DNA from 2 places in the Bacillus pretiosus genome. Region 2 is predicted to be linked to the other one. Evidence: riboswitches for the same ligand, from Rfam matches in the RefSeq annotation. Region 2 holds a riboswitch; the other holds the start of a gene.
The links. Region 2 has a riboswitch for S-adenosylmethionine ahead of ACU8YW_RS21250 (bifunctional homocysteine S-methyltransferase/methylenetetrahydrofolate reductase). Riboswitches for the same ligand answer to the same signal wherever they lie in the genome.
Positions count from the first base shown of each region.

Region 1: it holds a riboswitch for S-adenosylmethionine, as region 2 does, so the genes downstream of both, metK (methionine adenosyltransferase) here and ACU8YW_RS21250 (bifunctional homocysteine S-methyltransferase/methylenetetrahydrofolate reductase) in region 2, are expected to answer to the same signal.

Region 1 covers NZ_CM129593.1:4,592,993-4,608,707, reverse strand. Annotated here, with positions in the region: gene ACU8YW_RS23800 (catalase) at 1-447, opposite strand, end outside; gene ACU8YW_RS23795 (ATP-binding protein) at 630-1,886, shown strand; gene ACU8YW_RS23790 (ATP-binding protein) at 1,883-3,100, shown strand; gene ACU8YW_RS23785 (collagen-like protein) at 3,181-4,557, opposite strand; gene ACU8YW_RS23780 (hypothetical protein) at 4,773-4,937, opposite strand; gene ACU8YW_RS23775 (iron-sulfur cluster biosynthesis family protein) at 5,061-5,384, shown strand; gene ACU8YW_RS23770 (DMT family transporter) at 5,608-6,513, shown strand; gene ACU8YW_RS23765 (hypothetical protein) at 6,542-6,763, opposite strand; gene ACU8YW_RS23760 (ATP synthase subunit I) at 7,055-7,438, shown strand; gene ACU8YW_RS23755 (hypothetical protein) at 7,554-7,751, opposite strand; gene pckA (phosphoenolpyruvate carboxykinase (ATP)) at 8,046-9,632, opposite strand; SAM riboswitch class I at 9,861-9,982, shown strand; gene metK (methionine adenosyltransferase) at 10,152-11,351, shown strand; gene ACU8YW_RS23740 (hypothetical protein) at 11,393-11,572, opposite strand; gene ACU8YW_RS23735 (hypothetical protein) at 11,579-11,758, opposite strand; gene ACU8YW_RS23730 (hypothetical protein) at 11,774-11,989, opposite strand; gene ACU8YW_RS23725 (MogA/MoaB family molybdenum cofactor biosynthesis protein) at 12,089-12,598, shown strand; gene ACU8YW_RS23720 (molybdenum cofactor guanylyltransferase) at 12,595-13,197, shown strand; gene ACU8YW_RS23715 (glycosyltransferase family 4 protein) at 13,479-14,621, opposite strand; gene ACU8YW_RS23710 (phosphatase PAP2 family protein) at 14,634-15,167, opposite strand; gene ACU8YW_RS23705 (gamma carbonic anhydrase) at 15,463-15,715, opposite strand, start outside.
Region 2 covers NZ_CM129593.1:4,127,148-4,142,862, reverse strand. Annotated here, with positions in the region: gene pstA (phosphate ABC transporter permease PstA) at 1-144, shown strand, start outside; gene pstB (phosphate ABC transporter ATP-binding protein) at 173-988, shown strand; gene phoU (phosphate signaling complex protein PhoU) at 1,154-1,810, shown strand; gene ACU8YW_RS21310 (sugar phosphate nucleotidyltransferase) at 2,195-4,549, shown strand; gene rpmG (50S ribosomal protein L33) at 4,618-4,767, shown strand; gene ACU8YW_RS21300 (5-formyltetrahydrofolate cyclo-ligase) at 4,872-5,450, shown strand; gene ACU8YW_RS21295 (YqgQ family protein) at 5,554-5,754, shown strand; gene glcK (glucokinase) at 5,774-6,757, shown strand; gene ACU8YW_RS21285 (DUF2759 domain-containing protein) at 6,838-7,011, opposite strand; gene ACU8YW_RS21280 (MBL fold metallo-hydrolase) at 7,182-7,811, shown strand; gene ACU8YW_RS21275 (class I SAM-dependent methyltransferase) at 7,821-8,933, shown strand; gene ACU8YW_RS21270 (ArsR/SmtB family transcription factor) at 9,085-9,375, opposite strand; gene ACU8YW_RS21265 (cysteine hydrolase family protein) at 9,809-10,321, opposite strand; gene metC (cystathionine beta-lyase) at 10,483-11,646, opposite strand; gene metI (cystathionine gamma-synthase/O-acetylhomoserine thiolyase) at 11,643-12,755, opposite strand; SAM riboswitch class I at 12,999-13,108, opposite strand; SAM riboswitch class I at 13,313-13,422, shown strand; gene ACU8YW_RS21250 (bifunctional homocysteine S-methyltransferase/methylenetetrahydrofolate reductase) at 13,493-15,325, shown strand; gene metH (methionine synthase) at 15,325-15,715, shown strand, end outside.

The DNA of each region.
Region 1 (15,715 bases), 470 kb from region 2:
AATAGGAATATTGTTTCCTACTAAATCAAAATTTCCTTCTTCTGTATAAAATTTAACGGCGAACCCTCGTACATCTCGATTTGTTTCATTCGCCCCTTTTGATCCGGCTACTTCAGAGAAGCGAACGAAAAGGGGTGTTTTTTTTGAAGGGTCTTGTAAAAAGTGGGCCATTGTTAGCTCTTCTAAAGATTCATATAGCTCGAATATACCATGTGCACCATATCCACGTGCGTGAACGACTCTTTCAGGAATTCGTTCACGGTCAAAATGAGCAAGCTTTTCTCGCATTAGGAAATCTTCTAGAAGGGTAGGACCACGATCACCAGCGGTTAAAGTATTTTCATCATTTGAAATGGTAACACCTGTATTTGTCGTCATTTTCTTTCCTTCATTCTCACGCGTGAAGGATTCCAGTTGTTCTGTTTTTTTATTTTTTTTGCCGTCCACATAAAACACCTCCCATAATATACGTATTATTGTTTATAGCTTTTATGCTTATATAGCCTGAAGATACTTTGCTTTATTGGGATGATTTTCCTCAAATGTTCGATTTATCTTTGTTTGTCTATGAAAATCATTTATTATAATAAATGGTATTCTTCGAGATATTATTTTGAAGGGGTGTTGAAGTGAAAGGAAGTTTTCTATCATATAAAGAAGAAGAAAGGAATGCAAAAATTTTTTTATGGGTGCTATATGTCATTGTTGTTTCATACCAAATTTTCTATGCAATCGTATTAGAAAATAAATCATTAACGGATATGGGACATAGCATACTATGGCAAGTTATTTGCGGAACTGCAATACTCGGTGTGAATGTATATTTAATAAAAAAAGAGAAAGCGAACCTTGTTAAATATGCATGTGTATTTGCATACATAGGAATAGAAATCGTTAATATACTTTCGTATATGCTTTATAATGAGGCGGCATTTGATGGAGTAAATATAATAGAAATTATTTTCATCTTCTTTGTACCTATATTTTTAAATAAAAAATATTTTGTGTTTGTACTTTCGACAATTGTAGGGAAATATGTTATTTATTTATTCGTATTAAAGGAAGTAAAAGGATTTATGTTCCTCATTATGTATACACTCGTATTAATAGCGGCATACATCATTTTAAATCGATTTATACAATACCTTTCAGCGGTAAAGGAAAGTATTAAGATTGCTAGTGAATCACAAAAATTAGCAGTAATCGGAAAAATGGCAGCGACAGTGGGACATGAAATTAAAAATCCACTTGCTTCATTAAAAGGGTTTACGCAATTACAACGAGAGAAGCATGAGGAGGACCCTATTTACGAACAGATGATTTTTGAAATAGAAAATATGAATAATATGATAAGTGAGTTAATGGAAGTTGCTACATGTAAACCTTCTGTTTATAAGAAACATAATATAGGTGAAATTGCATTACAAGCAGTAAAAATTGTTCGCGAAAAAATGAATGAATCTAGCGTCCAGTTTATTTCTAATGTGGAAGAAAAGACGATAGAAGTTGAATGTGATGAGCGGAAAATAAGAGGAGTCTTTCTATATGTCATAAAAAATGCTCTGGAGGCAATGGAGCAAGGTGGCACATTAGAGTTACGGTTAGAAAACAAAGGACAAGATTATGTAATGCTAAGTGTAATTGATAATGGTTACGGTATTAAGAAAGAAAATTTAGCTCGTGTTAAAGAGGCCTTTTATACAACGAAACAAGATAAAATTGGCCTAGGACTTACTGTAGCGAATCGGCTTGTTACTGAGCAGCATCTTGGTGAATTACATATTTCAAGTGAAAGAGATATTGGAACTAGAATAGATATTATGCTCCCGAAGCAACGTGGAAATAATGAAATCCAAGAGGGAGAAAAGCTAGGAGTTACGATATGAATAAAGACGATATATTTAAAAATGAAGAAATGAAGGCACTGAAAATATTTTTAAGTTTATTTTTCATTATATTTTTTGTATACGATCTTGCCTACGAATTTATTGTACCTTTAATAGGAGGAGAGCAAGAAGGAGTAGGACAATTTGAAGATGGTTTAGGTTTATGGCTTTATTTTCTAATGGTGATTTTGTTTTGTATTGGAGTATACTTCATGAAATGGAAGAATCCATTTGCAGTGAAATATATTATTCTAATTGGATATAACCTATTAGATTTTATCCATAATTTTATGATTTACTACGGTAGTGATGCTGAGTTTGATGGTGGGAATATAGTAGAAGGATTTTTTATTTTATTTGCCCCACTCTTTGTGAACAAAAGGTATTTTTGGTTAGTTACTGGTATACTTGTTGGGAAATACGCTCTTATAGGAATCATTATTCACTCGTCACTCGTTTTAATCCCGATGGCATTATATAGCGTATTTACTATTATATGTTGGATTATGTTTTTAAGGTTTCAATCTTACGTTCGTACGCTTGAGATGATGGATAAAGAAATACAACAAACAGAAAAGCTAGCAACTGTTGGGAAAATGGCTACAGTTATTGGTTACAAAATTAGAAGACCTCTAGCTAATTTAGATAAATTTGTTAATAAGCAAGCAAATAAATATCCTGAGGATAAAATATATAGTGATATTATGAAACAAGAAGTAGAGCGAATTCATACAATCGCTACAGAACTTAGTGGATTTGAGAAATCTAAATCACTAGAATCAGAAGTTCATAATATAGAAGAAATTATCGCTTATGTTATTCGAGTTATGGGAAAGCCTGCTTTAAAGCAAGGAGTGCACATACAAGGTATTTATAGTAAAGACATACCATCGATTACATGCGATGAAAAACGATTAAAGCAAGTATTTTTTAATTTAATTAAAAATGCGATTGAAGCAATGTCAGTTGGCGGAACGATTACGATTAAAGTGACTGTAGAAGATGCAATCATTGTTCAAGTTAAGGATGAAGGTTGCGGTATTCCAAAAGACAAAATTCCAAAGTTAAATGAAGCTTTTTACACAACGAAAGAAACGGGAACAGGTTTAGGTTTAGTAGTTACAGAAAAAATTATTAAAGACCACAACGGTAAAATGAGTTTTGAAAGTGAAGTTGGGGTTGGAACGACTGTGAAGATTGTATTGCCAATGTAATGAAAAAATTTTTAAAAGGGAGATTACTTATTTGAGAGTGATCTCCTTTTTTTGTTAAATAAATTACTGTTAAGAAGGAACTAAATATTAGTGATTAGAAAAATAGAATATACAGCACTGGCAGTAATTCCAGGGTTAATATAAAGAGATATAGCATCCCCTCTTGAAACAGGGTTTCCAGTTGTAATGCTAGTCCAAGTTACAGTAGCCGGACCTACGGCTGGAGTAGGATTAAATACTTGAATTTGTCCTGATCCAGTATCCGTCGGTTTAATGGAAAATACTATAGTTCCGGTAATTTTGTCCGTGGTAGTTAAGGTAATAGTAGTTAAAATGTAACTGGAAGTAGGGGCAGTGAGGTTTGTTGGGACATTCCTGCAAATATCAATCGTATAAACAGCAGCAGGTAAGTTATTTACATTTATAGATGCAGCAAAGCCAACTACACTACCGTCTCCAGCAGTGACATATGGAATAACATTGGAGTCAATGCCAGGAGAACCCGCTATACGTTGAAAACCAGCATTTGTTCCTTGAAAAACAATACTTTTTGCTGATGCACTACCTGCAGTTCCAGTAGGCCCGGTAAATCCAGTAGGCCCGGTAAATCCAGTAGGCCCGGTAATGCCAGTAGAACCAGTAAATCCAGTAGGCCCGGTAATGCCAGTAGGCCCGGTAATGCCAGTAGGCCCGGTAAATCCAGTAGGCCCGGTAATGCCAGTAGGTCCGGTACTACCAGAAGGTCCAGTATTCCCCGTAGGCCCAGTACTGCCAGTAGATCCAGTATTCCCCGTAGGCCCAGTACTGCCAGAAGGTCCAGTATTCCCCGTAGGCCCAGTACTGCCAGAAGGTCCAGTATTTCCCGTAGGCCCAGTACTGCCAGTAGATCCAGTATTCCCCGTAGGCCCAGTACTGCCAGAAGGTCCAGTATTCCCCGTAGGCCCAGTACTGCCAGAAGGTCCAGTATTCCCCGTAGGCCCAGTACTGCCAGTAGATCCAGTATTCCCCGTAGGCCCAGTACTACCAGTAGATCCAGTATTCCCCGTAGGTCCAGTGATGCCGGAAGGTCCGGTACCGCCAGAAGGTCCAGTACTGCCAGTGTTTCCAGTAGGTCCGCTTTCTACTAATACGATATAATCTGGAGATACATTCGGAAATCCTTGAGGTGCATCTTTTTTTACAACATAGCCGCTGCTCGTATAAGTGACAACTTGTCCTTTTTTATAGGTGGGGGCGGCTGCTAGACTAAAGGCGGTAGTACTTTGGAAACCAGCTCCGGAAGGCCCGGCAGAGCCAGAAGGTCCAGTACTACCAGTGGGTCCGGTGTTCCCGGAAGGTCCAGTGATGCCGGCAGAGCCAGTGTTTCCAGTAGGTCCGGTGCTACCAGTGGGCCCGGTGTTTCCGTTAGAACTACTATTGCGTCTGCCGTCGCAACTAAAACAATTACGTGGGTACATGTATGTTCTCCTTTCTATATTTTGAAAAACTAGTTTTAAAAATAGAACCACTATATACATATTATGAATTCTATATTTTTGTGTGTTCAATCGTATTGTGTATAGATTTTAAAATATAGAGGAGAGTTGAATCGTTATAGAGCCAACGTTTCTCTTGTGGGCCGAAAGTAACACCCAAGTCAAAATTAAGCTGCAAATAAATCTTAAAGTGATTCTTATTTTTTCATAGCAAAATAAGAAGCGGTTAGGAAACAAATAAAGCCTAAAATCCAACCAATAGAAGGAGAATAAGGAAGTATATGTTGTAATAGCATTCCGCTAGAAATAAAAAAGCTACCGAGTAGGCCTAAGAAGATGGGGTATCGCAGTAATTTGAACATGAGTGATACAACCTCCTTTATTACATACATTGTATATTAGTCTTAATTTTCTGTATATAAATTTAAGAGAAAATGGTGGTACAATGTATGAAGGATATGAGAAGAGAGGATGAAGATTAACATATGTACGTTACTGTAACAGAAGCAGCATATAAAAAGATTATGGATACGATTCCAAATGAAGCGAAATATATAAAGTTATTTTACGATAATGAAGGTTGCGGTTGTGTAATGAGCGGAATTATCGATTTAGTAGCTGTAGCAGAAAAAGATGAGCGCGATGTGGATATCGAATCTAGCGCAATGAATTTTATCGCAGATCGCACAAAGCTTGTATTTATGGATGATAAGTTAACAGTTGATTGGCATGAAGTTGGAGGAACTTTTCAGCTGAAGAGCCCAAGCCAATTTTATAATCCAAATATGAAGTTACACGTTCGAGTGTAAGAAAGAAAAGGTGGTCCAAAATATTTTTGGACCATCTTTTTATTATATAAGGTACTATTATTTTCGTTTTTTGTTGATAAGTCGATATATTCGAAAAATCGTCGATATAAGTTTATGTACCAAACAAAGCAAACCTCTCCATACAATACAAAGATTTTTTCACATAATGAAATGTACATGTGATTGAATTTTCTGTATAATCTTATTTGCGGAGGGGATATGCATGAGAAGATGGGGGATTGAGTTATTAATTTTAGCAGTCGTTATTATTTGGGGGATTAATTTTACGATTGCTAAATATGGACTTTTAGAATTTACAGCAATTGAGTTTACTGCACTTCGGATGATATCAGCGGCACCGCTTATGTTACTCCTTACATTTTTTATTGAAAAGTCGGTTTATATGGAACGAAAGGATATACCTAGATTAATCATCGTTAGTGTTGTAGGTATTGTACTGTATCAAACGTTATTTATGGAAACTGTCAAATATACGTCCGCTACAAATGCCTCTTTACTCATTTCTATTTCACCTATTTTTACAACTGTATTTGCTATTTTTTTGAAACAAGAAAAGTTTTCTTCTCGAAAGCTCATCGGTTCTATAATTGCCTTTGGTGGTGCCGCATTAGTTTTAGTAGCAGGGCATTCGCTTGCTAGTTCTTTTTATGGTAACGGAATTGGACTTATTACATCAATATGCTGGGGGCTTTATCCTGTTTTAGCAGGTCCATTAATTAAAAAATATTCAGCACTACGTGTTACCGCATGGTCAGCATTAGTTGGCGCGATTCCGCTTTTATTGTTAAGTGGACCACATGTATTTATAATGCCATTTCACATTACACATGGAATGACACTATTCGCTTTACTATATTCCATTTTCTTTGTAACAGTATTTGGTTTAGTGATGTGGTATGTTGGTATTCAAAAAATTGGCGCGTCACATACGATGGTATATATGTATATAACGCCACTTGTAGCTGTTTTATTTGCAGCTATATGGGCAAATGAATATGTATCATTTCAACAAATAATCGGTGGAATTATTATTTTCTTCGGTCTATGGTTTGTGAAATCGGAGAAAGTAAAAATTCATTCTACTGCGGGGGAACCTATATCAAAATAGGAAAACAGATCATCTATGATCTGCTTTCCTATTTTTTTATTTTTGGTAAGAAGACGAGAAATAAGATAGCAGTAATAAGTGGAATTAAGTTTAAAAATGGAATACGGAAGAGTGTGATAAGAATAATACCTGGAAGAAGAACACCGAGGACAGCGTAGAAAATACTATGATTTTTCGTGTACCAATACAATGAAAGTCCAATAAGTGCAGGGATAATGAGGTGAATGAGAGCCATTAAAAAATAAATCATTAGACGCCCCCTTTATTTGTGTACTTATTACATCATATCCGTATGTTCATAGATTGATATCACTTTTTTCATAAATGGACGAAAAATGTTTGGAAAAACGTCACAAATTATGAGAATATGATGTTTGAAATCTTGTATAATATTATTTCCTGAAAACATTCAAACAACATAAACATACTGTTTATGTTGTTTTTAATTTGAGTGAAATGAATTTTAAGTAGTATGAACTCGAAAGAAATGAGTTATACAGCTTTTGTTGGATAGATAAAAATTACTGAAGAGGAGAACAGCATGATTAGTATGTCATTAAGATCATTTAAAATTCAATCGTATTATTTACTAGGTTTTCTTTTGCTAGGATGGATGTTAACACCGTTTTCAGCTCATTTTCTAGGTGCTGGAATTGGACTTATCGTAAGTATGTATTGTGTTTGGCTTTTAGGGAGACGAATTGAGAAGCTTGGAGATAGTATCGTAAAGAAAACGAAAGCACCGATGCTCGGTATGTTTAATCGTTTTGCAGCTGCCATTTTGGGCGCTGTTATTATGTACGAAATTGAGCACCACATGGTTATGTGGGCATTTGCAGTAGGGATTCTGGGTGGTTATTTCTTAATCGTTGTGAATTTAGGCTACTATAGTATGAAAGATGAGGAAGAATTAACAAAGGGCTAAAAAGATAAAAAGCCTCTTTTTAGATGGAATAGAGGGTCCGGCGAGGGGGAGTTACAATAGGAAGCATAATTTTGCATAAAATACAGGTTTCTGCTTCCTATAAGCTAACATGAAATCACATATTAGTATGACTCTTATGTTCTTTAAAAAAGGTGGATATAATACAACAAATTATTCCGGTAATTAGAATAATATATTTTATCGTTTCATTTGTATGCTCAAATAAATTAACGTTAAGCATCACAAGTCCCCAAAACATTTGGATCGCTCCGTAACTGAATAAAATTTTTCCTGTACGAGAAAAATTTTCCATAGGCCTCATCCTTTCCTGTATATGTAAATTGTATCATAAAAAAATAATAATGAATGATTATAAAATGAATTTTCTGTAAAATTTGGATGTTGGTATGTAATTTTACGAACTAAGTCATAGATGAAGAGATAAGATATAGAAAGAAGCTTACGTTAAAAACGTAAGCTTCTTTTTTATGTAAGTGTGTATAACCGTAAAGCCGCATTGGGTTTTGTCGGTGAGTACGCGGAACTTTACGGTTACACGGCACTTATTCATATGAGTAAAAGGGGTATTCCAACAGAAAGTTTGTACTTAAGCGATTGGACCGCCTAAGTTAATAATATCTTCAGAAACGCTGTCGAACTTTTTGAAGTTCTCTTTGAATTCGCTCGCAAGCTCGATTGCTTTCTCTTTATAAGCAGCTTTATCAGCCCAAGTTTGTTCAGGCATTAACACTTCGTCAGGTACACCTGGTACGTGAAGTGGAACTTCAAGACCGAAGATGTCATGTTTAGCTGTTTCAGTTTTCGCAAGTTCGCCGCTTAATGCAGCTTGAATCATTGCACGAGTGTAACCTAAGTTCATACGTTTACCAATGCCGTATTCGCCACCAGTCCAGCCAGTGTTTACTAAGAATACTTTCGCATCGTGTTTCTCGATTTTTTCACCAAGCATTTCAGCATAGCGAGATGCATCAAGTGGTAAGAATGGTGAACCGAAGCAAGTTGAGAATGTTGCTTGCGGAGATGTAACGCCGCGCTCTGTTCCTGCTAGTTTACTAGTGTAACCACTTAAGAAATGATACATAGCTTGTTCTTTTGATAACTTACTGATTGGAGGCAATACGCCAGATGCATCAGCAGTTAAGAAAATGATTGTATTTGGGTGTCCAGCAACACTTGGCAGTACGATATTGTCAATCGCATGCATAGGGTATGCAGCACGAGTATTTTCTGTTAAAGTAGTATCGTTATAGTCTGCGATACGCGTTTGGTTATTAATGATAACGTTTTCTAAAACAGATCCAAATTTGATTGCATCGAAAATTTGTGGTTCTTTCTCGTGAGAAAGGTTTACACATTTTGCGTAGCAACCGCCTTCAATATTGAATACACCGTTATCAGACCAACCATGCTCATCATCACCGATTAATTTACGGTGTGGATCAGCAGATAATGTTGTTTTACCTGTTCCAGATAAACCGAAGAATAGTGCTACGTCACCTTCTTCACCTACGTTTGCAGAGCAGTGCATAGAAAGAATATCTTGTTCAGGTAGTAAGAAGTTCATAATAGAGAAGATTGATTTTTTCATTTCTCCAGCGTATTCTGTACCACCAATTAGTACGATACGTTTTTCGAATGAAACCATAATGAATGCTTCAGAGTTTGTACCGTCAACAGCTGGATCAGCTTTGAAATTCGGTGCAGAAACAATTGTGAACTCTGATTCATGAGTTGTTAATTCTTCTTCAGTTGGACGAATGAATAATTGATGTACAAATAAATTGTGCCATGCATATTCGTTAATAACTTGAATTGGTAGGCGGTAATTGCGGTCAGCGCCTGCAAATCCATTGAAGATGAATAACTCTTCTTTTTCTTTTAAGTATTCTAAAACTTTAGTGTATAATTTATTAAAATGTTCTTCAGAAATCGGTTGATTCACTGCTCCCCAAGCAATTTTGTCAGCAACCGATGCTTCTTTCACAATAAATTTATCTTTAGGAGAACGTCCTGTATATTTTCCTGTTGAAGCAGAAACGGCACCAGTAGAAGTTAATTTCCCTTCATTTCGCATTAATACTTTTTCCACTAATTGCGGAACACTTAGTTGAATCTGTGCATTGCTTCCGTTCAATAATTCGTGTAAACCAATTTGGACATTCACAGTACTCATATTTATATACCATCCTTTTCATTTAATGAAATATTTCTCGTAATCCCCAACAAGAGTATAACACAATTATATAAATAATGTATACTATTTATTTCTTTTTGTTTGTGTGAATGTATTATTTCCTTATTAATATTTCATTCCAGGCGTATTGAGAAAAACTTTCAGGAAAATGTGAATATTAATTGACAAATGAATATCATTTCTTTAGTATAGGTTGGGACGGATACTCTCTTATCCCGAGCTGGCGGAGGGACAGGCCCGATGAAGCCCAGCAACCTCACTTGTAGTGGTAAATACAGGTGAATAGGTGCTAAAACCTGTGCGAGGCTAACGGTCTCGAACGATAAGAGCAAAGGGCAAAAAGCAGTATGCAAGTAGCAAATTAAACCTTTCCTCTATGTAAAGTAGGAAAGGTTTTTCTGTATGCTTGTGTGGGAGAATAAATGTATGTCGCAGTTTGTGGCAAATTAAGGATGAGTTCCGTACAATATATACAATTACTGTAGGGAGGTTTACCACATGACAAAAAAACGTCATCTGTTCACATCTGAGTCTGTAACTGAAGGACATCCAGATAAAATTTGTGACCAAATTTCTGATTCAATTTTAGATGCGATCTTATCAAAGGACGCAAATGCACGTGTAGCTTGTGAAACAACTGTAACAACTGGTTTAGTATTGGTAGCGGGGGAAATTACGACTTCTACTTACGTAGATATTCCAAAAATCGTTCGTGAAACAATTCAAGGCATTGGTTACACACGCGCAAAATACGGATTCGATGCAGAAACTTGTGCAGTTTTAACATCTATCGATGAGCAATCTGCTGACATCGCTATGGGTGTTGACCAAGCGCTAGAAGCACGCGAAGGTCTAATGACTGACGCTGAGATTGAGGCAATTGGTGCGGGAGACCAAGGTTTAATGTTTGGCTTCGCATGTAATGAAACACAAGAATTAATGCCACTTCCAATCTCGCTTGCTCACAAATTAGCTCGCCGTTTAACTGAAGTACGTAAAGATGACACATTATCATACTTACGTCCGGATGGAAAAACGCAAGTTACAGTTGAGTATGATGAAAATGGTAAACCTGTACGTGTAGATACAATCGTAATTTCTACACAGCATCATCCAGATGTTACATGGGAAGAAATCGATCGCGATTTAAAAGAGCATGTAATTAAAGCTGTAGTTCCAGCAGAATTAATGGATGGAGAAACGAAATTCTTCATTAACCCAACTGGCCGCTTCGTAATTGGTGGACCACAAGGTGATGCTGGTTTAACAGGACGTAAAATCATCGTTGATACTTATGGTGGATACGCTCGCCACGGTGGCGGTGCATTCTCTGGTAAAGATGCAACGAAAGTTGACCGTTCTGCAGCATATGCAGCTCGTTATGTTGCGAAAAACATCGTAGCAGCTGGTCTTGCTGACAAAGCAGAAGTACAACTTGCATACGCAATTGGTGTAGCACAACCAGTATCAATTTCAGTTGATACATTCGGGACTGGTAAAGTATCTGAAGACGTACTAGTAGAACTAGTTCGTAACAACTTCGATCTTCGCCCAGCTGGTATTATTAAAATGCTAGACTTACGTCGCCCAATTTATAAACAAACAGCAGCTTACGGCCACTTCGGACGTACTGATGTAGACCTAACATGGGAACGTACAGACAAAGCTGCAGCTTTAAAAGAGCAAGCTGGTCTATAATATATGAAAAAAAGCTTTGCGCCGTGAGCGCAAAGCTTTTTTTATTTTGTTTTACTTCCAATTTGAATACATGAGCTACAATACACTTCGCCGTATAGCTCAATATACTTTTTCATATTCGTCATACTATTTGCTGGAAAGGGCATATGAATCCATGCTTTTTCATACGTTTGTATTTCTTTTTTACATGATTTACAAAGGATTGGTTTCTTCTGGAACATATGTAATCAACCTTTCATTTGACGTGCTTTACCCGCGCAAAAGGCACTGCATAGTAAAAATAGTGTTGCGAATATAATGCTTACTAATGTAGCGTATGGAATTGCGCCTTTTAGAGAAAAGCCGACAGTAATGGAAGCGACGAATAAGAGGATGAATGTTGTTGTTAGTTTTTTATAAAGTTCCATAATATGTAGACCTCCTTATTTAGAGATAGAACGTTTAAAAATAAAATCTATTATATAGGCAAGTACGAGAGGAATTAATGTGCTAGTCAAATAGTAACGAATACCACCATCAGGCAAAAGTACATACAATTTTAAAAAGTTAATATCGAACCCGTAAGCGATACATTGAAAAAGGGATAATATAATTAGGAATGGTATAATGGGTACGGATCGTTTCATATTTTGAATCATGTAAAGCTCCTTTATATGGATAAACATACTTATATTGTATCATGTTGAATTCTTTGCTTCATACATAATTTTACAATAAAATGAAAGGGAAGATGAAAAATGAGTGTAACTGAACATAAAAAACAAGCTCCAAAAGAAGTGCGTTGTAAGATCGTGACGATTTCCGATACACGTACGGAAGAGACAGATAAGAGCGGACAACTATTACATGAATTGTTAAAAGAAGCGGGACATAAAGTAACTTCTTATGAAATTGTAAAAGATGATAAAGAAAGTATTCAGCAAGCGGTGTTAGCTGGTTATCATAAGGAAGATGTAGATGTTGTATTAACAAATGGCGGTACTGGTATTACGAAACGCGATGTCACAATTGAAGCAGTATCAGCGTTATTACATAAAGAAATTGTCGGATTTGGTGAGCTGTTCCGTATGATTAGTTATTTAGAAGATATCGGAAGCAGCGCAATGTTAAGTAGAGCGATTGGTGGTACAATTGGGCGCAAAGTAGTTTTCTCGATGCCAGGATCGAGCGGAGCAGTTCGCCTTGCGATGAATAAATTAATTTTACCGGAATTAGGTCATATTACATTTGAGCTGCATCGCCAATGAGTAAGTATGCTGGAATTGTATTAGCAGGCGGTATGTCGAGTCGATTCGGTGAGCCGAAAGCGTTAGCAATTTGGAAGGGAACTACTTTTGTTGAGCATATTGTGAAAGTGATGGGAACTACTTTGCAAGACATTGTAGTAATTAGCCATACTGATATAAAAGAGCGAGTAGAGCAACTCGTACAAGTTCCTGTTATAGAAGATATTCCGCATTATAAAGGAAATGGACCGCTTGCCGGCATTGTATCAGGTATGGAATATATAGAAGCAGATTGGTACGCTATTATGCCTTGCGATGCACCAAACGTTTCGCCAGAGTGGCTTACCATTTTACTAGAGCAAACGAGTAATGAATATGATGCGGTTGTACCTATTATTAATGGAAGAAAACAACCGTTACTTGCAGCGTATCATAACCGTGTGAAAGAAAAGATGTATGCTTTGCTTCAGGAAGAAAAAAGAAGTGTGGGCCAGCTTTTATCACAATGTAATGTAAAGTATGTTGTTGGAGAAGATGTACAAGCGCATGCGGATTGGTTTATAAATGTGAATACGAAAGAAGAATATGTGCAGGCTCAAAAAAACCTTTCAAATGAATGAAAGGTTTTTTAGTATACAGAAATTGGGGAACAATTACTGTATAAAGGTATGTGAGTAAGTTGATTTTAAGGGGAATTCTTAAAATCAATATACAGTTAAAATACTGTATAACCATATATTAATTTTTATGGGTTTTTATTACAAGTCTGTTTAGTTATGTTTATTTTTGATATAATGAATATAGAAATAAAACAATGTTTAACCTTATGTATCATTTATGAAACTAAAATTTATAACTGTGTAATAAACTCCCTTCGTCTAGTTGAAGGGAGCTCTTCTGTTTAAGCGAGTAATTCTGATGCGGTGTTCTGAAGGACGGTTTCGTATTGGTCAAGTAACCCACGGAAAATCTCATCCCAGCTTTTTGTTTTGGCATAAGATGAAGCCGCTATGCTCATTTGCATAAGTTGCTCTTCATTTCGCAATAAAGAATGGATGGATGATAGAAATGAATCCGCATGTTTGGGCGGGCAAAGAACTCCTGTCTGTCCATCCGTAATAATATTTTTAACCCCGCCACTATTTGCACCGATGACAGGTGTACCGCATGCAAGTGATTCGAGTACGACATTTCCGAACGTTTCAGTAGCGGATGGAAATACCATGATGTTAGAACAAGCATATGCTTCAGCTAAATCCTTACCTTGTAAATATCCAGTAAAAGTGACATTTGTATTCGGAACAGCTTCACGTAAATTTATTGCTAGAGGACCGTCTCCTGCAATGAGCCAATGAATATCGTTTCGAGTATGCGCTGTTTTCGCAATAAGGTGTTGTAACGTATCAATATCTTTTTCAGGGGCAAGCCGTCCAACATAGGAAAGGACATACTTCGCTGTAATATTATATTTTTTTCGGAATAGGTCTGTATTGTAAGATGGATGAAAGAGTGTGCAATCTACACCACGTCCCCATATGGAGAGGGAATGAAAGCCTTTATTTTTTAGTTGGTGTAACGTTTCAAAGGAAGGAACGAAATTTTTTTGCATATGGCTATGAAACCATTTTAAATAGTTCCAAAGCATGTTAGAGAGAAATTCGATTTTGTAATAGCGTAAATAAGCATCGAAATCAGTATGATAAGAACCGACAACTGGGATGTTTAACTTTTTTGCATAATACAATCCACAAAGTCCCATGTTGAAAGGTGTAGCAATGTGAATAATGTCAGGTTTAAAGGAAAGAAGTTCTCGTTTAATGCGCGGAGTAGGAAAAGAAAAGCGGCATTCTGGATATAATATTGTTAACGGGATACTTCTCATCTTGTTCACATTAGCTACGAAATTATCTTCAGCTGTATGCTGAGGGGCGAAAACAGAATAGGCGATCTTTTCTTTCTGAAAGTAACGTGTTAATCGTTCTAATGTTTTCGCAACTCCGTTAACTTGTGGCGTAAAAGTATCGGTAAAAATGGCGACTCTCATCATATCACTCCTTTATGTGAAAAGTGGGATGAATTGATAAAAAGAGATGATGCCAGAGCAAGTGCCGAGGCACATACCGACGAATACATCAGACGGATAGTGAAGCCCTAAATAAATGCGAGAAATGCCAACGCATAATGCTAACGGTAATAGAAAAGCAAATATGCTTGGATTATAGCAAATAAATGGAATAAGGACAGAGAAAACGGCTGTTGTATGACCAGACGGGAAAGAGTGGTCTTTTAATGGATGGACTGGATATTTCGCATCCTGAATTGTTAAATAAGGGCGTTTTCGCGGATACCATCTTTTTAATATTTGTACAGGAATATGGCTAATTGCTAAAGAAATAGCAGTTGCGATTGCAGCTTGATGCAAAGTCCCTTTTGCAAAAATTAAAAAGAAAAGTGTGAGTGCGATTGAGAAAGTAGCACCACCGATATGAGTAATATTGCTGAAAAAGATATTTAATGTTTTTTGATCAAAGTATCGGTTAATTCCTTTGAAAATGTAACATTCTATTTTATACAGTCCACTGACCTTCATGAAAATTCTCCTCCCTCGTTTACATATATATGGAGATATTAGCTTTTATTTTAATAAGATTTTATTGAGGGAGTAATAATGTTTTGTAAAGAAAAAGTTAGTTTTTATCCCGCTTTAATGGGCAGTAAGACCCCCACCTCAAAATTCAGCGAAAGCAAAGAAGTTAGGTGGGGGATCAACTGCCCATAAAAGTCCGACTGGTTCAACTAATAATCAGTGGGGGATGAAGAAAAACCCCACTGATTAAAGTTTCACTTTATATAAAAAGCTGCCATTAAAGTGGCAGCTGGAAAAGTTACTTCTGTAATGATTTATAATACTGGCCTTTTTCAACATATTGTGTGCGAATTCGCTCCATGTCTTTACGGTCTTCTTCTGTTAATTCACGAACGACTTTAGCTGGTCGACCGAATGCTAATGTGTTTGGCGGGATTTTCTTTCCTTGTGAAACGAGGCTTCCAGCACCGATAAAGGCTCCTTCACCAATTTCAGCACCATCTAATATAATAGATCCCATTCCAATTAAAGCATCTTTTTTAATATGACAG
Region 2 (15,715 bases):
ACAGTTTTACCAATTCAAATTTTTAATTGGATGAGTAGACCGCAAGAAGAATTTCAGTATGTAGCAGCTGCTGGGATGATTGTTTTGTTAGGTTTATTACTCTTTATCAATATATTTGTCTTATGGTTACGAAATCGAAAATAAGTTGGAAATGGATGAAAGGGGAATTCAAATGGTAGCAACAGTAGTAAATGTACAGGTGAAAAACGAGGAGAAAATCGAGACTGCACCAAAGAAAGTAGTATTTGATACGAAAAACTTAAATTTATGGTACGGAGAAGACCATGCTTTAAAAGATATTAACTTAAGCATTCATGAGAATGAAGTTACAGCAATTATCGGGCCAAGTGGTTGTGGTAAATCAACGTACTTAAAAACATTAAATCGTATGGTAGAGTTAGTACCAATCGTGCGAACTACAGGTGTAATTGAATATAGAGAGCGCAATATATTTGAAAAATCATACCCAGTTGAAGAATTAAGAACTCATGTGGGAATGGTGTTCCAAAAGCCAAACCCATTTCCGAAATCTATTTATGAAAATGTAGCATATGGCCCGAAAATCCATGGTATTCGTGATAAAAAAACATTGGATGAAATTGTTGAAAAAAGTTTACGTGGAGCAGCGATTTGGGATGAGTTAAAAGATCGTTTGCATGATAATGCATACGGTTTATCTGGTGGACAGCAACAGCGTCTATGTATCGCACGTTGTTTAGCAATTGAACCAGACGTTATTTTAATGGATGAGCCAACATCGGCACTAGATCCAATTTCAACATTAAAAGTAGAAGAATTAATTCAAGAGTTAAAGAAAGACTTTAGTATTGTGATCGTAACGCATAACATGCAACAAGCGGCACGTATTTCAGATAAAACTGCTTTCTTCTTAAGTGGAGAAGTTGTGGAGTATACAGATACAAATAAATTATTTACGACACCTTCAGATAAGCGTACAGAAGATTATATTACAGGCCGATTCGGTTGATATCGTTGCAAGGCTAAGAGCAAATACCCTCTTAACAGAGGGTATTTCTTATTTTTACCTCATTTAATTAGAGAAGTAATACTTCTCCTATCTTAAGGCTTATTACAAGTAGGCTAGGTAGGAGATCTATATATAATGGCACATAATATTGAGGGGGAAGAAACAATGGTAAGAGAACAGTTTCAATGTGATTTAAAAATGTTACAGCAAAAGGTGATTGAGCTTGGAGAGCTAGCGAGGGAAGCTTTATTGCTTGCTATGGAAGGTCTTCATAAAAGGGATGTAGAGAAAGCGTTAGAGGTAATAGATGGTGATTATCGTATGGATAATTTAGAAGAGGAAATAAATGATCTTGCGCTTATGCTTATTACGAAGCAGCAACCTGTAGCAAGTGATTTAAGAAGGATTTTCATTTCAATTAAAACAGCGACAGATTTAGAGCGTATTGCAGATCATGCTGTTAATATTGCGAAATCAACAATTCGTCTTGGGGAAAAAGAGGTGGTTGTTAGTTTGCACAATCTTGATGAAATGTTTGCAATTGCAAATAAGATGCTACAGTTAGCGCTAGAAGCATATGAGCAAGAAAATTTAACTTTTGCGAAACAAATTGCCGAAATGGATGATTCAGTTGATGAAATATATGGGAAAGCGATTCGTGAATTTATATCTTCAGTTCCAGAACAACCAGAAGCAATTACACAAATTACACAATTATCCTTTGTGGCGAGATATATCGAGCGTGTAGCAGATCATATTACAAATATTGCTGAAAATGTTTTTTATTTAGTAAAAGGAAAGCATTACTTATTAAATGAATAAAGAAAAAAGGCAGGTGAAACATCACCTGCTTTTTTTAGTCAAAACATGACAAAAAAAGCTCGTTGTTTCCTTTAGTTTATGATGATAAGATGTATCATAATATAATGGAAAAAATAGGACATATATGTTGTTCACTTATTAAGGGATATTTTACTAAGTTAATGGTAAGCGCTTTCTTTTGTGGTGTTGAAAAGGTACATGTATATAGGGAGTTTTACTGCCTGTAAAAGCCCGAGTCGAGTGGTCAAGGCTAATAATCAGTGGGAGATGCACAAAATCCCTACTAATTAAAGTTTCATTTTATACTGCTAGTTAATGCGGGGGAGATAATATACATATCGTATATGAAGTTACTGATCATTATATAAGTGGAGGCTGAAGTATATGAAGGGGGTTATTTTAGCTGGAGGAAAAGGACGACGCCTTAGACCATTAACATGTAATACTCCAAAGCCGATGTTACCGTTATTAGAAAAGCCAGTTTTGGAATACAATATTGAATTATTACGTCAGCATGGGATTCGTGAAATTGCAATTACAGTTCAGTATATGAGTACGGCCATTAAGCAATATTTTGGAGACGGTAGCAAATGGGGAGTTAACTTGTACTACTTTGAAGATTCTCCCCCGCTTGGAACCGCAGGGAGTATTAAACAAGCGGAAACATTTTTAGATGAAACGTTTGTTGTGATAAGCGGGGATGCGTTAACTGATTTTCAATTATCAGAAGGAATTACGTTTCATGAACAAAAGAAAAGAATGGTAACTATGTTTGTAAAGGAAGTAGAAAACCCACTCTCATTCGGTTTAGTTGTAATGAACAAAGAACAAGAGGTTACACGATATATAGAAAAACCGAGCTGGAATGAAGTAGTCTCTAATATTGTGAATACAGGTATATATATTATGGAGCCAGAAATTTTTTCTTACATACCGCCCCGAGAGTTTTTTGATTTCAGTCAAGATGTGTTTCCGCTCTTGGCAAATAAGAACGCGTTATTTGCATATTTGTCAGAAGGTTATTGGTTAGATATCGGTACATTTGATCAATATCGACAAGCACAATTTGATTTGTTAACGAAAAAATTGCAAGTACCTATTCCTTACACGGAAGTATTGCCGATGGTATGGATGGGGGAAGGTGTGACGATTGGAAAAGGAACGAAAATTCACGGTCCTTCTTTTATTGGAGAAGGAGCAAAGATTGGTGTTGGAGCTGTAATTGAGCCATACTCTATTATCGGGAAAAATAGTGTTGTTTCAAGTTATTCTCATCTTCAAAAAAGTATTGTTTTTGCAAATGCGCACATTGGTCAGTATTGCGAGCTATTAGAAACGACCATAGGAGAGCATACAATGGTGGAAGATGACGTTACACTGTTTCAAAAAAGCATTGTAGCGGATCATTGTCATATAGGGAAAAGTACGGTAATTAAGCAAAAGGGAAAACTATGGCCATATAAGGCAATTGACAGCTATTCAGTAGTAGGATCGGCTGGTGTTCAAGAAAGTGAAAAGAGTGCAGGATGGTTGCAAAAAAGCCGCATTGTAGGAAGAGGTAATGTTGAAATCACTCCTCAATTTATTGTGAAGGTTGCGATGGCGTATGGATCTCTTTTTGCCAAAGGAGAAAGTATATTAATTGGGAGTCAAGAACATATAGAAACGACTTCTTATAAAAATCTCTTTCTTCATGCGATTCATGGTATCGGGGTTCATACGATGGAATGCAAAGAAATGAACGAATCGCTTTTTCAGTATAGCATTCAGGATTTACAATGTGCTGGTGGGGTTTTCATTCAAGTAGAAAATGAAAAAGAGGTTGTTATAAAGTTATATGGTAAGGATGGGGTACAATTAACGTATAAGCAGCAAAAAGCGATAGAACAAGTATATATGTCTGAGTCGTTTTATTACGTATGTGAGAAAGAAATGGGACGGAATAAGCTAGTCCACGTTTCTTTACATGATTATATAGAGGCTGTATTAGAGCGCGTTGATATTGAGAAAATACAAAAACAAAAGTTTCATCTTCTTATTAATAAGAGGAATGATATGTTACAACATTTATTGATGCTCTTTTTACAAAGGCTCGGATGCACAGTTACATGGATTTATGCGGGCGAACAAAAGGATCATGTGAAAGCTTTGATGAAATCAAGTAAAGCAAATATGGCACTTATGTTTTCAGAGCAAGGAAATTATTTCGAGTTATATGATAATCATAGTAATATTTACCAAGGAACAGATTTTGAAGAGGTGGATATTCCAGATTTATTACTTGAATCGGCAGGAAATATTTACCCGATGTCTTTGAAATTAGGAGAATGTTACCTTCTATTTTATACGCAGGATGAAAAAAAGTCGTTTCAAGCGAGATGGAAGCGAGATATTTTATATCGAATTGGAAAATTATTCGAGTTAATAGCATTGCAGGGGAAAACATTTCTCAGCATAGTAGAGCAATCACCGCCGCTCTATCTACTTTGTGATGAAGTTGTATGTTCATGGAATGAAAAAGGAAAAGTAATGAGGAAATTATTGGCTGATATGGAAAGAAAGGAAGAAGGTATATTTGAAGGAGTACAGTTCAAATATACCGAAAAAGAGTGGTCTTATATCGTTTCTGACACAAAACAACCGAAATTTTTAGTGTATTCGCATGCCAGAAACCCAGTAATAGCAAGGGAAAACATGAAAAATCTTATAGAAAAAATTAGACAATATCAAAAGGTGTAGAATTTTTATTTTAAAAGTGGTATTATAGTATAGTCTGATTTAAGTTATTAGTACTGGAGGGAATAAGAATGCGTGTGAATATTACTCTAGCATGTACAGAATGCGGAGATCGTAACTATATCTCAAAGAAAAACAAACGTAACAACGCTGAGCGTATCGAGCTTAAAAAGTATTGCAAGCGTGACAAGAAGTCTACGTTACACCGTGAAACAAAGTAAGCAGTAGGAATATTTTCCTACTGTTTCTTTTTTTATTCGATTCCTCTGTTAAAAGTGATACACTATCATCGTAGAGCAAAGTATCACTGTGAGGGGGAAAGTGTGTGAGAGAAGAGAAAGTACGTTTACGTAAACAAATAATAGAGCACATGAATTCTTTATCAGAAGAACGGTATACAACTTTATCAGAGCAAATTGCATTTTCGTTGTATGCGCAAAAAGAGTGGGCTGAAGCTAAAACAATTGGAATCACTCTCTCAATGGAAAATGAAGTGAATACATATGCTATTATCGAAAAAGCTTGGGAAGAAGGAAAGAAAGTTGTTGTTCCAAAGTGTAACAAAGGAACACGAACAATGTCTTTCCGGCAAATTAGTAATTTTGATCAATTAGAAATAGTGTATATGAATTTACGTGAACCAATTCCAGCGCGTACGGAAGAAGTGAATGCAGATGACATTGATCTTCAAATCGTGCCAGGCGTAGCTTATACAGAGCGAGGAGAACGGATTGGATATGGCGGTGGGTATTATGATCGTTATCTCGTGCATTATAAAGGGAAAACGCTATCATTAGCTTATAGTTTTCAAATAGTAGAACATATTCCAGTAGAGCCGTTTGATAAAAACGTAGAAAAAATTATTACAGAAAAAGGAACAGTGGTTAAAAATGGGCTTGTATAGACAAATAAAAATTGACGAGACTTTTTCTTCTTGATTATAATAAAATATGTGAACGTTTTCTTATTATAATTTTTTATAGTAAGTGAGCATAGAGGGTGATAAAATGGTATCTATTTATGATATTCAGCAATTGCTAAAGAAATTTGGTACGATTATTTATACGGGTGATCGAATTGCAGATTTACAATTAATGCAAGATGAATTGCGTGAATTAAATCAATCACAGTTAATCGATCCACAAGACTATCAAACAGCTTTATTTTTATTGAAGCAAGAAATTCAAAAAGAGCTAAATAAGAATTAGATAAAGGTAGGTAAGCAACATGGAAGAGAAATGGTTAGTTGGGGTTGACCTTGGTGGTACAACAATTAAATTAGCATTTATTAATGTGTACGGTGAAATTTTACATAAGTGGGAAATCCCTACGAATACAAATGAGCAAGGAAAACATATTACGCTTGATGTAGCGAAAGCTATTGATAAAAAGTTAGAAGAGTTAGGTGAATTGAAAAGCAAGTTAATCGGTATTGGTATGGGAGCTCCTGGTCCTGTACACGTGGCGTCTGGAATGATTTATGAAGCGGTCAATTTAGGATGGAAAAACTATCCGTTAAAAGATTTATTAGAAGTAGAAACAGGATTACCTGTTGTTATTGATAATGATGCAAACTTAGCAGCACTTGGTGAAATGTGGAAAGGTGCTGGTGAAGGAGCAAAAGATTTAATCTGTATGACACTTGGCACTGGTGTTGGTGGTGGTGTAATCGCCAATGGTGAGATTGTACACGGCGTAAGCGGGGCTGCTGGTGAGATTGGACATATTACAGTAGTTACAGAGAATGCTTTCCCATGTAATTGCGGGAAGTCTGGTTGCTTAGAAACTGTAGCATCTGCAACGGGTATTGTGCGTGTTGCTATGCAAAAAATACAAGAGACTAATAAAGAGAGTGTTCTACGTTCTATGTTAGCAGAAGAAGGGCGTATTACATCAAAAGATGTGTTTGAAGCACTTGGACAAGGTGACGAGCTAGCAGGCGAAGTAGTAGAAAAAGTAGCTTCTTATTTAGGGTTAGCTGTAGCGAACCTTGCTAGTACGTTGAACCCAGAGAAAATTGTTATTGGCGGGGGCGTGTCTAAAGCTGGAGATGCACTATTAGAGCCAATTCAACGTTATTTCGAGCAATATGCTTTCTCACGTGCTGTAAAGAGCACAAAGTTAGCGATTGCAATACTTGGTAATGATGCAGGTGTTATCGGAGGAGCTTGGCTTGTAAAAAAGCACAAATACGAAGCGAAGATGGTATAAGTTGTGAAATATGAAAAGAGGAAGGGGAAACCCTTCCTCTTTTTGTGTGAAATCTTGATGAAGAATAACATGTAAATGAATTAAGCTGCTGGTGGGTACCCGTTATATAGAACAGTCATGATCGTAAACCATCCGAAAACGAGTACAGTTGCAATTGCAAAGCCGCCCGCGAATAAGTTTTTTTCGCGAAGAGTTCTAAGCGTAGCGAATACAGCTAACAGAGTGACTAGCGCAAAAATAATAACAAGGCCCATACAATATCCTCCTCTGTCTACCCATTCCTCAATATGAGTTTTTAGAATATTAACTCTTTTATATTGTACATGTTTTAAAAATGATTGTCGAGATAGCATCCTTTCTTTTCCTAAGAGAAAAAAATGTTGTATCATTGAAAGTAAGTTTAATAATTGGAGGAGATTTTCATATGAAATGGATACAAATGCCGTTAGGCCCATTACAAACGAATGCTTATATTTTAACGAATGATCAAAATGAGTGTATTATCTTTGATCCTGGTCACGAAGGAGAGAAGCTCGTTACATATTTACAAGAAGAACAATTAAAGCCACTTGCTGTTTTATTAACACATGCTCACTTTGATCATATTGGTGCTGTTGACGCGGTAAGAGACGCTTTTCATATTCCTGTGTACGTACATAAAGAAGAAGCAGATTGGTTAGGCGATGCAACTGTAAATGGCTCTCAAATTTTTATGATGAATCGCAGTATTACAGCAAAACCAGCAGATCATATTATTGATGCAGAAGGTGCATTAGCAATTGGTTCATTTAATTTTGAGATTTTTGAGACGCCAGGACATTCTCCAGGCAGTATTTCTTATTATTGTAAAGAGGCGAATGCTGTATTTTCTGGTGATGTATTGTTCCAAATGAGCATCGGAAGAACAGATTTACCCGGTGGAAGTTTTGCTGAATTGATTGGAAGTATTGAAGAAAAATTATTTGTATTACCAGATGAAACAGCGGTGCTATGTGGACATGGTCCAGAAACAAGCATTGGTTTTGAAAAAGAAAATAATCCATTTTTACAGTAAGGAGCTAGTATGGAGATGGAGCTCATTTTAAAAGAATGGATGGAGAAAGAGAAGGATTATTCAATTTCATATAGTACGTATATGAACCTCGTATTGTACACAGAGGGACATGGCTATTATATGAAGGAACGTGAAAAAATTGGAAGACAAGGGGATTTTTTTACAAGTAGCAACGTATCCTCTGTTTTTGCAAAAACATTTGTTAAATTTTTTATTCGTCTTGTTGAAAATGGTGAAGTTGCTCCGAATATTTGTGAGATTGGTGGGGGAACAGGAAGGTTTGCCTATGATGTTTTACAAGAGTGGAAGCAAGTATCTCCAGAAACCTTTATTGATTTAAACTATTCAATGATTGAAATGAGCCCTTTTCATAGAAACTTACAGCAGAAAAATCTTTGTTCGTTTTCTAATGTGTCGTATTATACGTCGCATAGTGAAATGGGAGAATCGTTCGAAGGGATTCTTTTTTCGAATGAGTTATTTGATGCATTTCCTGTTGAAGTAATTGAGAAGAGAAATGGAATATTGTATGAAGTACGTGTTACGTACACAGAGGAAGGGAAACTCGCAGAAGTATGTAGACCGCTACAGAAAAGTATTGGTCGATACTTATTGAAATATAATATTCATCTTGCTGAAGGTCAGCGTTTTGAAGTGCCACTTGCGATGGAAGAATATATAGAAGAAATTGCGAAATGGTTTCAACGAGGTGTATGTATTACCGTTGATTATGGATACACAAAAGAAGAATGGATGCATCCTGCACATCAAGAAGGAAGTTTACGAGGATATTACGAGCATAAGTTAATCCGTAATCCTTTAGCGCATCCAGGTGAAATGGATCTTACTACTCATATTCATTGGGACGAGCTGAAAGAGATGTTTAGCCTGCAAGGCATGAATATAGTATGGCATAAGAAGCAATCTGAGTTTTTGTTAGCAGCAGGAATATTAGATCAGCTTACGGGTCACCAAGATCGAAATCCTTTTTCTGAAACTCAAAAACAAAATCGTGCAGTTCGTTCTATGATTTTGAGCGGAGGATTAGGGAGTGCATTTGATGTTGTGATACATACGAAACATATGCAACAGTTACACTTGGATCAGTATTTAAAAATATAAAAAAACAAGACACAGCATATTTCTGTGTCTTGTTTTTTAATACGACTTTTTAATTATGTAGCATCATATATTTTCTCTCATGATATATATTTATATTAAAGATATGAGATGAAAAATATAAAATACGCCCTTTTTCTCTGTTTATGAGCTCTTAACCTAATAATACGCGAACGAGTTGAATGATTGTCTCGTTTTCTACTTTGTAATAAATTTCTAATCCTTTTCTTTCACTGGAAACGATTTTAGCACTTTTTAATTTTGCTAAATGCTGTGAAATTGTAGATTGTGGCATATTTAAGCCAGTGTACATTGTAGAAACGTTGCTTGGACCACGTTCAATTAATCCTTTTACAATACATAAGCGAACAGGATGAGCAAGTACTTTCAATAATTCTGCATTGCTTTCATATAGTTCTATTTCTTTTTGAAAGGTTTCTAACATGTTCTTTTCCACCTCCGTGTGAGCTGTTATACCATACTATACATACCAAAAAATTAAAGAAAAGAAAACAGTTGTTGCAGAAAAAAAGTCCTAAAGTAAAGAAATTGTAAGAAAAGAGACCCTGATGTAAATAAAGTAGATAAATTTGCATGGTTTTGTAAAATGACATTTTTGGGTGAAAATTTTAATGCGTTTTAAAAATTGAAAGATATAGATATATTTGTAACACAATTTTATCATGATTTTCTTATTCTTTCAAATGAATATACAAAATTTTTAAAATAATAAGAAAAAGGAATTATAATGTTATATATAGAATATAAAACAGGTTAAAAGAAAAGAAGCTGAATGTAGTCAGCTTCTTTATGGTGATAACAAAATATTTGAGTATAGCTGATAAATTTTAGAATTACCAAGACATTAGTTATATATTCTAGATTTCATCTTTTATCAGCTTTAAAAATCTGCAGTTCCATATATTTTCATAAAAATCAATTGTCTCTTTTGCGGACATAAATGGATTATTTAACGTAGAGGTTGCTTTCTGTACCATGAAGTTTTCGTATTCTAGTCCATGGGAAAATTTAATCGTAGCATCCATACAGTACTCTGTTTGGGCACCACAAAATTCAATACGGTGTACAGATAATTGTTCTAAAATCTCTTTCAAGTTTGTTTTATAAAATGAATTGGCATGTGTTTTTCTTACAAAAAAATCTTGTTCCTGAACATCTAGATCAGCATGAATAGCCCAAAGTTCTTTTTCGGGTACTAAATCATCATCACAATGTTGAATAAAAATGATTGGTTTATTTGATTTTCTGTATGAAGAAATTCTTTTATTTACTTTTGTAAGTAAATTTTGTAAATCGAATAAATGCTCTTCGCTATAACATACTCCATTTTGTAAATCGATAACGATTAAAACATCTGCACAAGTATCCATTATTTTTGCCCCTTTTTTACTTCTTAATATATCAATTAATTCATTATTTAGAAATAGATGGTGCTCTTTCGTTTTTTTATGAACTATACGAAAAGTAAAAAATATACTTAATGGCATAAAACAGAAGATATGAAAAATTAATTTCATATCTTCTGTTCGTTCTATGCATTGACAGGTTCTTCTACATAAGAAAGGGCATTTTCAAAATCGGATATTAAATCGTCAACATTTTCAAGGCCGACAGATAACCGAAGTAATGAATTAGAAATCCCTCTTTCATCACGAGCTTCTTGCGACAGTGCTGCATGTGACATTTTAGCTGGGTAGGAAAGAATCGATTCGACAGCTCCTAAACTCACTGCAAAGACAGGTAATTTTACTTTTGATAAAAATTGGCGGAGTGCGTCTTCTGATTGTAAAGTGAAAGATAGGACAGCTCCGGCTGATGTAGCTTGAGATTGTTGAATATCAAATCCAAGATGTGTTTGTAAGCCAGGATAATAGACATTTTTAACTTTAGTGTGCTCTTGTAAATAATGTGCAATTTTATTGGCGTTTGCAGCTGAATGCTCAAGACGTACATGCAATGTTTTTAGACCGCGAAGTACTAGAGAACAATCTTGAGGACCTAAAATAGCGCCGAATGCATTTTGTAAAAATCCAAGTTTTTGAGCGAGTTCGGCATCTTTTACAACCGCTAATCCGGCAGTAACATCACTATGACCGGCAATGAATTTTGTGGCACTATGAAGAACGACATCGGCACCAAGATCAAGTGGTTTCTGGAATAGTGGTGTCAAAAATGTATTATCAACAAAAGTAAGGGCGTCAATAGATTTTGCAAGTTTAGAAACAGCACAAATATCTGTCACTTTTAAAAGTGGATTAGAGGGTGTTTCCACATAAAAGAGTTTTGTGTTTGGCTTAATGTTTTGCTTTATTTCTTCTACATTTGTCATATCAACAAATGTATGTGACACACCGTAACGGGAGAGCACTTCAGTTATAATTCGGTAAGTTCCTCCATATACGTCTTCTGAAATGAGTACGTGATCGCCTTGTGAAAGAAGGAGGAATGCAGTAGAAATCGCTGCAATTCCTGATGCGAAGGCAAATCCCTTTGTTCCTCCTTCTAATAAAGCAATGATATCTTCAAGAGCTTCACGAGTTGGATTACCAGAGCGACTATAGTCATATTTTCCGAACGTATCTACATCAAACTGGTGGAATGTTGATGTATTATAGATGGGAACGTTAACAGCTCCTGTTTGTGAGTCATGTTTATATTGGTTGTGCAGTAAGAGTGTATCTATAGAATAACTCATATTCTTACACCTTCTTTTACAAGTTTAATGGCTTGCTTTAAGTCTTGAATTAAATCGTTACTATTTTCAATGCCAACGGAAAATCGCAGAAGACGATTACATACACCGTTTGCTGTTCTGATTTCTTCAGGAATATCAGCGTGTGTTTGCGTTGCTGGATACGTCATTAAACTTTCAACACCACCAAGACTTTCAGCAAATGTAATTAAGGATAAAGATTGTAAGAATGGATTAATCCATGTTTCATCTTTCAGACGAAATGAGATCATGCCACCTCTTCCAGGATAAAATACATCTGTCACCCCGTCTTCATCATTTAAATAAGCAACAACTGCTTTTGCATTTTCTTCATGTTGTCTCATGCGAAGCGCTAACGTTTTCATACCACGAATTAATAGCCATGAGTCAAATGGACTTAAGACCGCACCAGAGGCATTATGATAATGAGCGATTTCCTCACAAAGTTCCTTTCCTTTTGCAACGACAAGTCCGCTTAGGACATCGTTATGTCCCCCTAAATATTTCGTTGCGCTATGAAGTACAATGTTGGCACCTTCTGTTAATGGCTGCTGTATATAAGGCGTATAGAATGTGTTGTCTACAATAAGAAGTAGTCCGTGTCTTTTCGCTACAGTTGCGACAGCGGCAATATCAGTAACTTGCATTAACGGATTAGTTGGAGTTTCTATGAAAATAGCTTTCGTTTCAGTTGTGATAGCTTGCTCAATTTGTTTAATAGATTGTGTATTTACGTATCTACATCGAACATTCCACTTTTTTTCGTGCTCAGAAAATAATCGATAAGTGCCCCCGTATAAATCTTCGGATACAATAAGTTCGTCTCCAGAACGGAATAGGGAGAGGACGAGGAGAACAGCTGCCATCCCTGAACTACAGGCATAACCTTGTTCACCATATTCTAAGTCTGCGATTGCCTGCTCTAAAAGACCACGAGTTGGATTGCCAGTTCGTGAATAGTCAAAGCCAGTAGAGTTACCAATTCCTTCATGACGATAAGCAGTTGAAAAATAAACAGGTGGGTTAACAGTTCCTGTTGTAGTTTCGCTCCGGTTTCCGATTTGTGCTAGTTTTGTTTCAATAGTTGACATGTGAAAATTCCTCCTTTTTAAATTAACAATTAAGTGAATGTAAAGTGAAACTTTAATAAGTGAGGGGGGCATCCCCCACTGATTATCAGCCCTCACCAATCGGGCTTTTACGGGCAGTTGATTCCCACCTAACTTCTTTGTTCCAGCTGAATTTTGAGTTGGGAATCTTACTGCCCTCAAATAGCGGGGTAAAATAAAAAAAGCCTTCTAAAGAAGAAGGCTTTCGGTTTGAATAGAGTCTTCTTCTCATCTGTCAAATCTTTCACAATTTGCTGGAATTAGCACCTTATTAACAAATGTTAATGGTTGCTGAGGCGTCATAGGGCCAGTCCCTCTACCTCTCTAGATAAGAATGTTCGTATGAAATTTTTATTATGTTTTTAACTTTACAACAAAAGATAATTGAATTGCAACTTTATTTTAAATAATTTTTATTTTTCCGCAAGTGTCATTGACTTTTGCATTTGTGCATGCTAAATTTATTAAAAAATTAACAAACATTGTTAAAAGGGGAACGTATTTCCTTTTAGCTACATAAATAAAATAATAAAGACAAACTCTTATTGAGAGCGGTGGAGGGAAAGGCCCTGTGAAACCCAGCAACCTTCAAACGAAATGTTTGAAACGGTGCTAATACCTGCAAAACGAATGTTTTGCATAATAAGAGGAGGAACAATTATGTCCCCCTCTTCAAAGTGAAGAGGGGGTTTTTATATTGATAGAAATGAGGGAGATTTGTGAAATTACTAGATTTATTATCAAAAGGAATTGTAATAGGTGATGGTGCGGTTGGGACGTTATTACATTCACATGGTTTGCAAAGTAGTTTTGAAGAATTGAATATATCTGATCCAGATTTAATTATATCGATTCATAAGCAATATGTAGCTGCTGGGGCTGATGTGATTCAAACAAATACGTACGGAGCAAATGAAGCGAAATTACGTATTTATGGTTTAGAAAATCAAGTTACTGAAATTAATAGAGCCGCAGTAAAACTGGCGAAAGCATCTGTTACAGACAGAAATGCAATTTTAGGAACAATTGGTGGTATGAAACATATCGGAGCTGTTACGACAACTGATATGGAAAGAGAATTTATGTTACTGGAACAGGCAAGTGCATTACTAGAAGAACAGGTTGATGGACTGCTATTAGAAACTTTCTATGATGAGTTTGAATTACTTCATGCTGTTCAGGTGTTACGAAAACAAACGAATATTCCAATTGTAGCTCAATTAGCATTGCATGAGGCAGGTACAACTCAAAATGGAAATGATGTAAATGAAATATTAAAACAGCTTTTAGATTACGGTGCAAATGTCGTTGGATTGAACTGTCAACTAGGGCCACTTCACATGACGGAAGCTTTTAAAATGATATCGATTCCGCAAAATGGCTACTTGTCAGCATATCCGAATGCAGGTCTCCCAAATTATGTGGAGGGACGTTACGTATATGAGGGAAGTCCAGCTTATTTCGAAGCGATGACACCGAAATTTATTGAGCAAGGTATTCGGTTATTAGGTGGTTGTTGTGGCACGACTCCAGAACATATTGAAAGTATGAAACGTGCAATTGCAAATGTTACACCTGTAATAGAAAAGGATACGATTCAAAGACCGAAAGTAGTTCATACACACGAGAAACGTTCAAAAGCTCATGTCACATTAGCAGAGAAAGCAAAAAAACAAACGACAGTAGTAGTGGAATTAGATCCACCGAAAACGTTAGATACGCAGCGATTTTTTGAAGGCGCAAGAGCATTGAAAAGAGCTGGGGCAGATGCTATTACTCTAGCAGATAATTCATTAGCATCGCCTCGCATCTCGAATATGGCAATGGGGGCATTATTAACGAAGCACGATATTCCGGTATTGACGCACTTAACGTGTAGAGACCATAACGTCATCGGACTACAATCTCATTTACTAGGCCTATCAGCGTTAGGTATGGAAGAGGTGTTAGCTTTAACTGGGGATCCAGCACGCGTTGGTGATTTTCCAGGTGCCACTTCTGTATATGATTTGTCCTCTATTGAGCTCATTAAAATGATTAAAGAAATGAACGACGGGCGCTCGATTTTAGGGAAATCAATTGGTCCAGCAACAAGGTTTTCAGTGGGAGGTGCGTTTAATCCGCATGTAAGACATTTAAAAGCAGCGGTTAAGCGAATGGAACGGAAAATAGATGCTGGAGCGGAATATTTCTTAACTCAGCCAATTTATGATATCGCGTTAATTGAAGAAGTGTATGAAGCGACAAAGCATTTGGAACAACCTATTTTTATTGGGATTATGCCATTAATAAGTAAAAGGAATGCAGATTTCCTTCATTTTGAGGTACCGGGTATTACTCTACCTGAAGAAATAAGGGAGAGAATGGATGGACATGAAACGAAAGAGGCAGCAATTGAAGAAGGGATTCGCATTTCACAAGAATTGATCGATGCGGCGATGAAATATTTTAACGGCATTTATCTTATTACACCATTTCTAAAATATGAAATTACAGAACATCTTGTTAAATATGTGAGAGAAAAGCAAGAAGTGAAAGAAGGTATTAATTGATGAAATGTATAGAAGAAAAATTACAAAATAACATCTTAATATTAGATGGTGCAATGGGAACAATGATCCAGCAAGAGGACTTAACTGCGGAAGATTTCGGAGGAGAAGAGTACGAAGGTTGTAATGAATATTTAGTAGAAACAAGGCCTGATGTCATTTTAAAGATTCATAAAGCTTATATTGAAGCTGGAGCAGATATTATTGAAACAAATACATTTGGGGCGACAAACATTGTATTAAGTGATTATGAGTTGTCTCATTTAGATGAGGAATTAAATGAGAAGGCAGCACGTTTAGCGAAGCAAGCGGTCAAAGCAAGCGGGAAGGAAGTATATGTTGCGGGAGCAATGGGACCAACAACGAAAGCGATTAGTGTTACAGGTGGTGTGA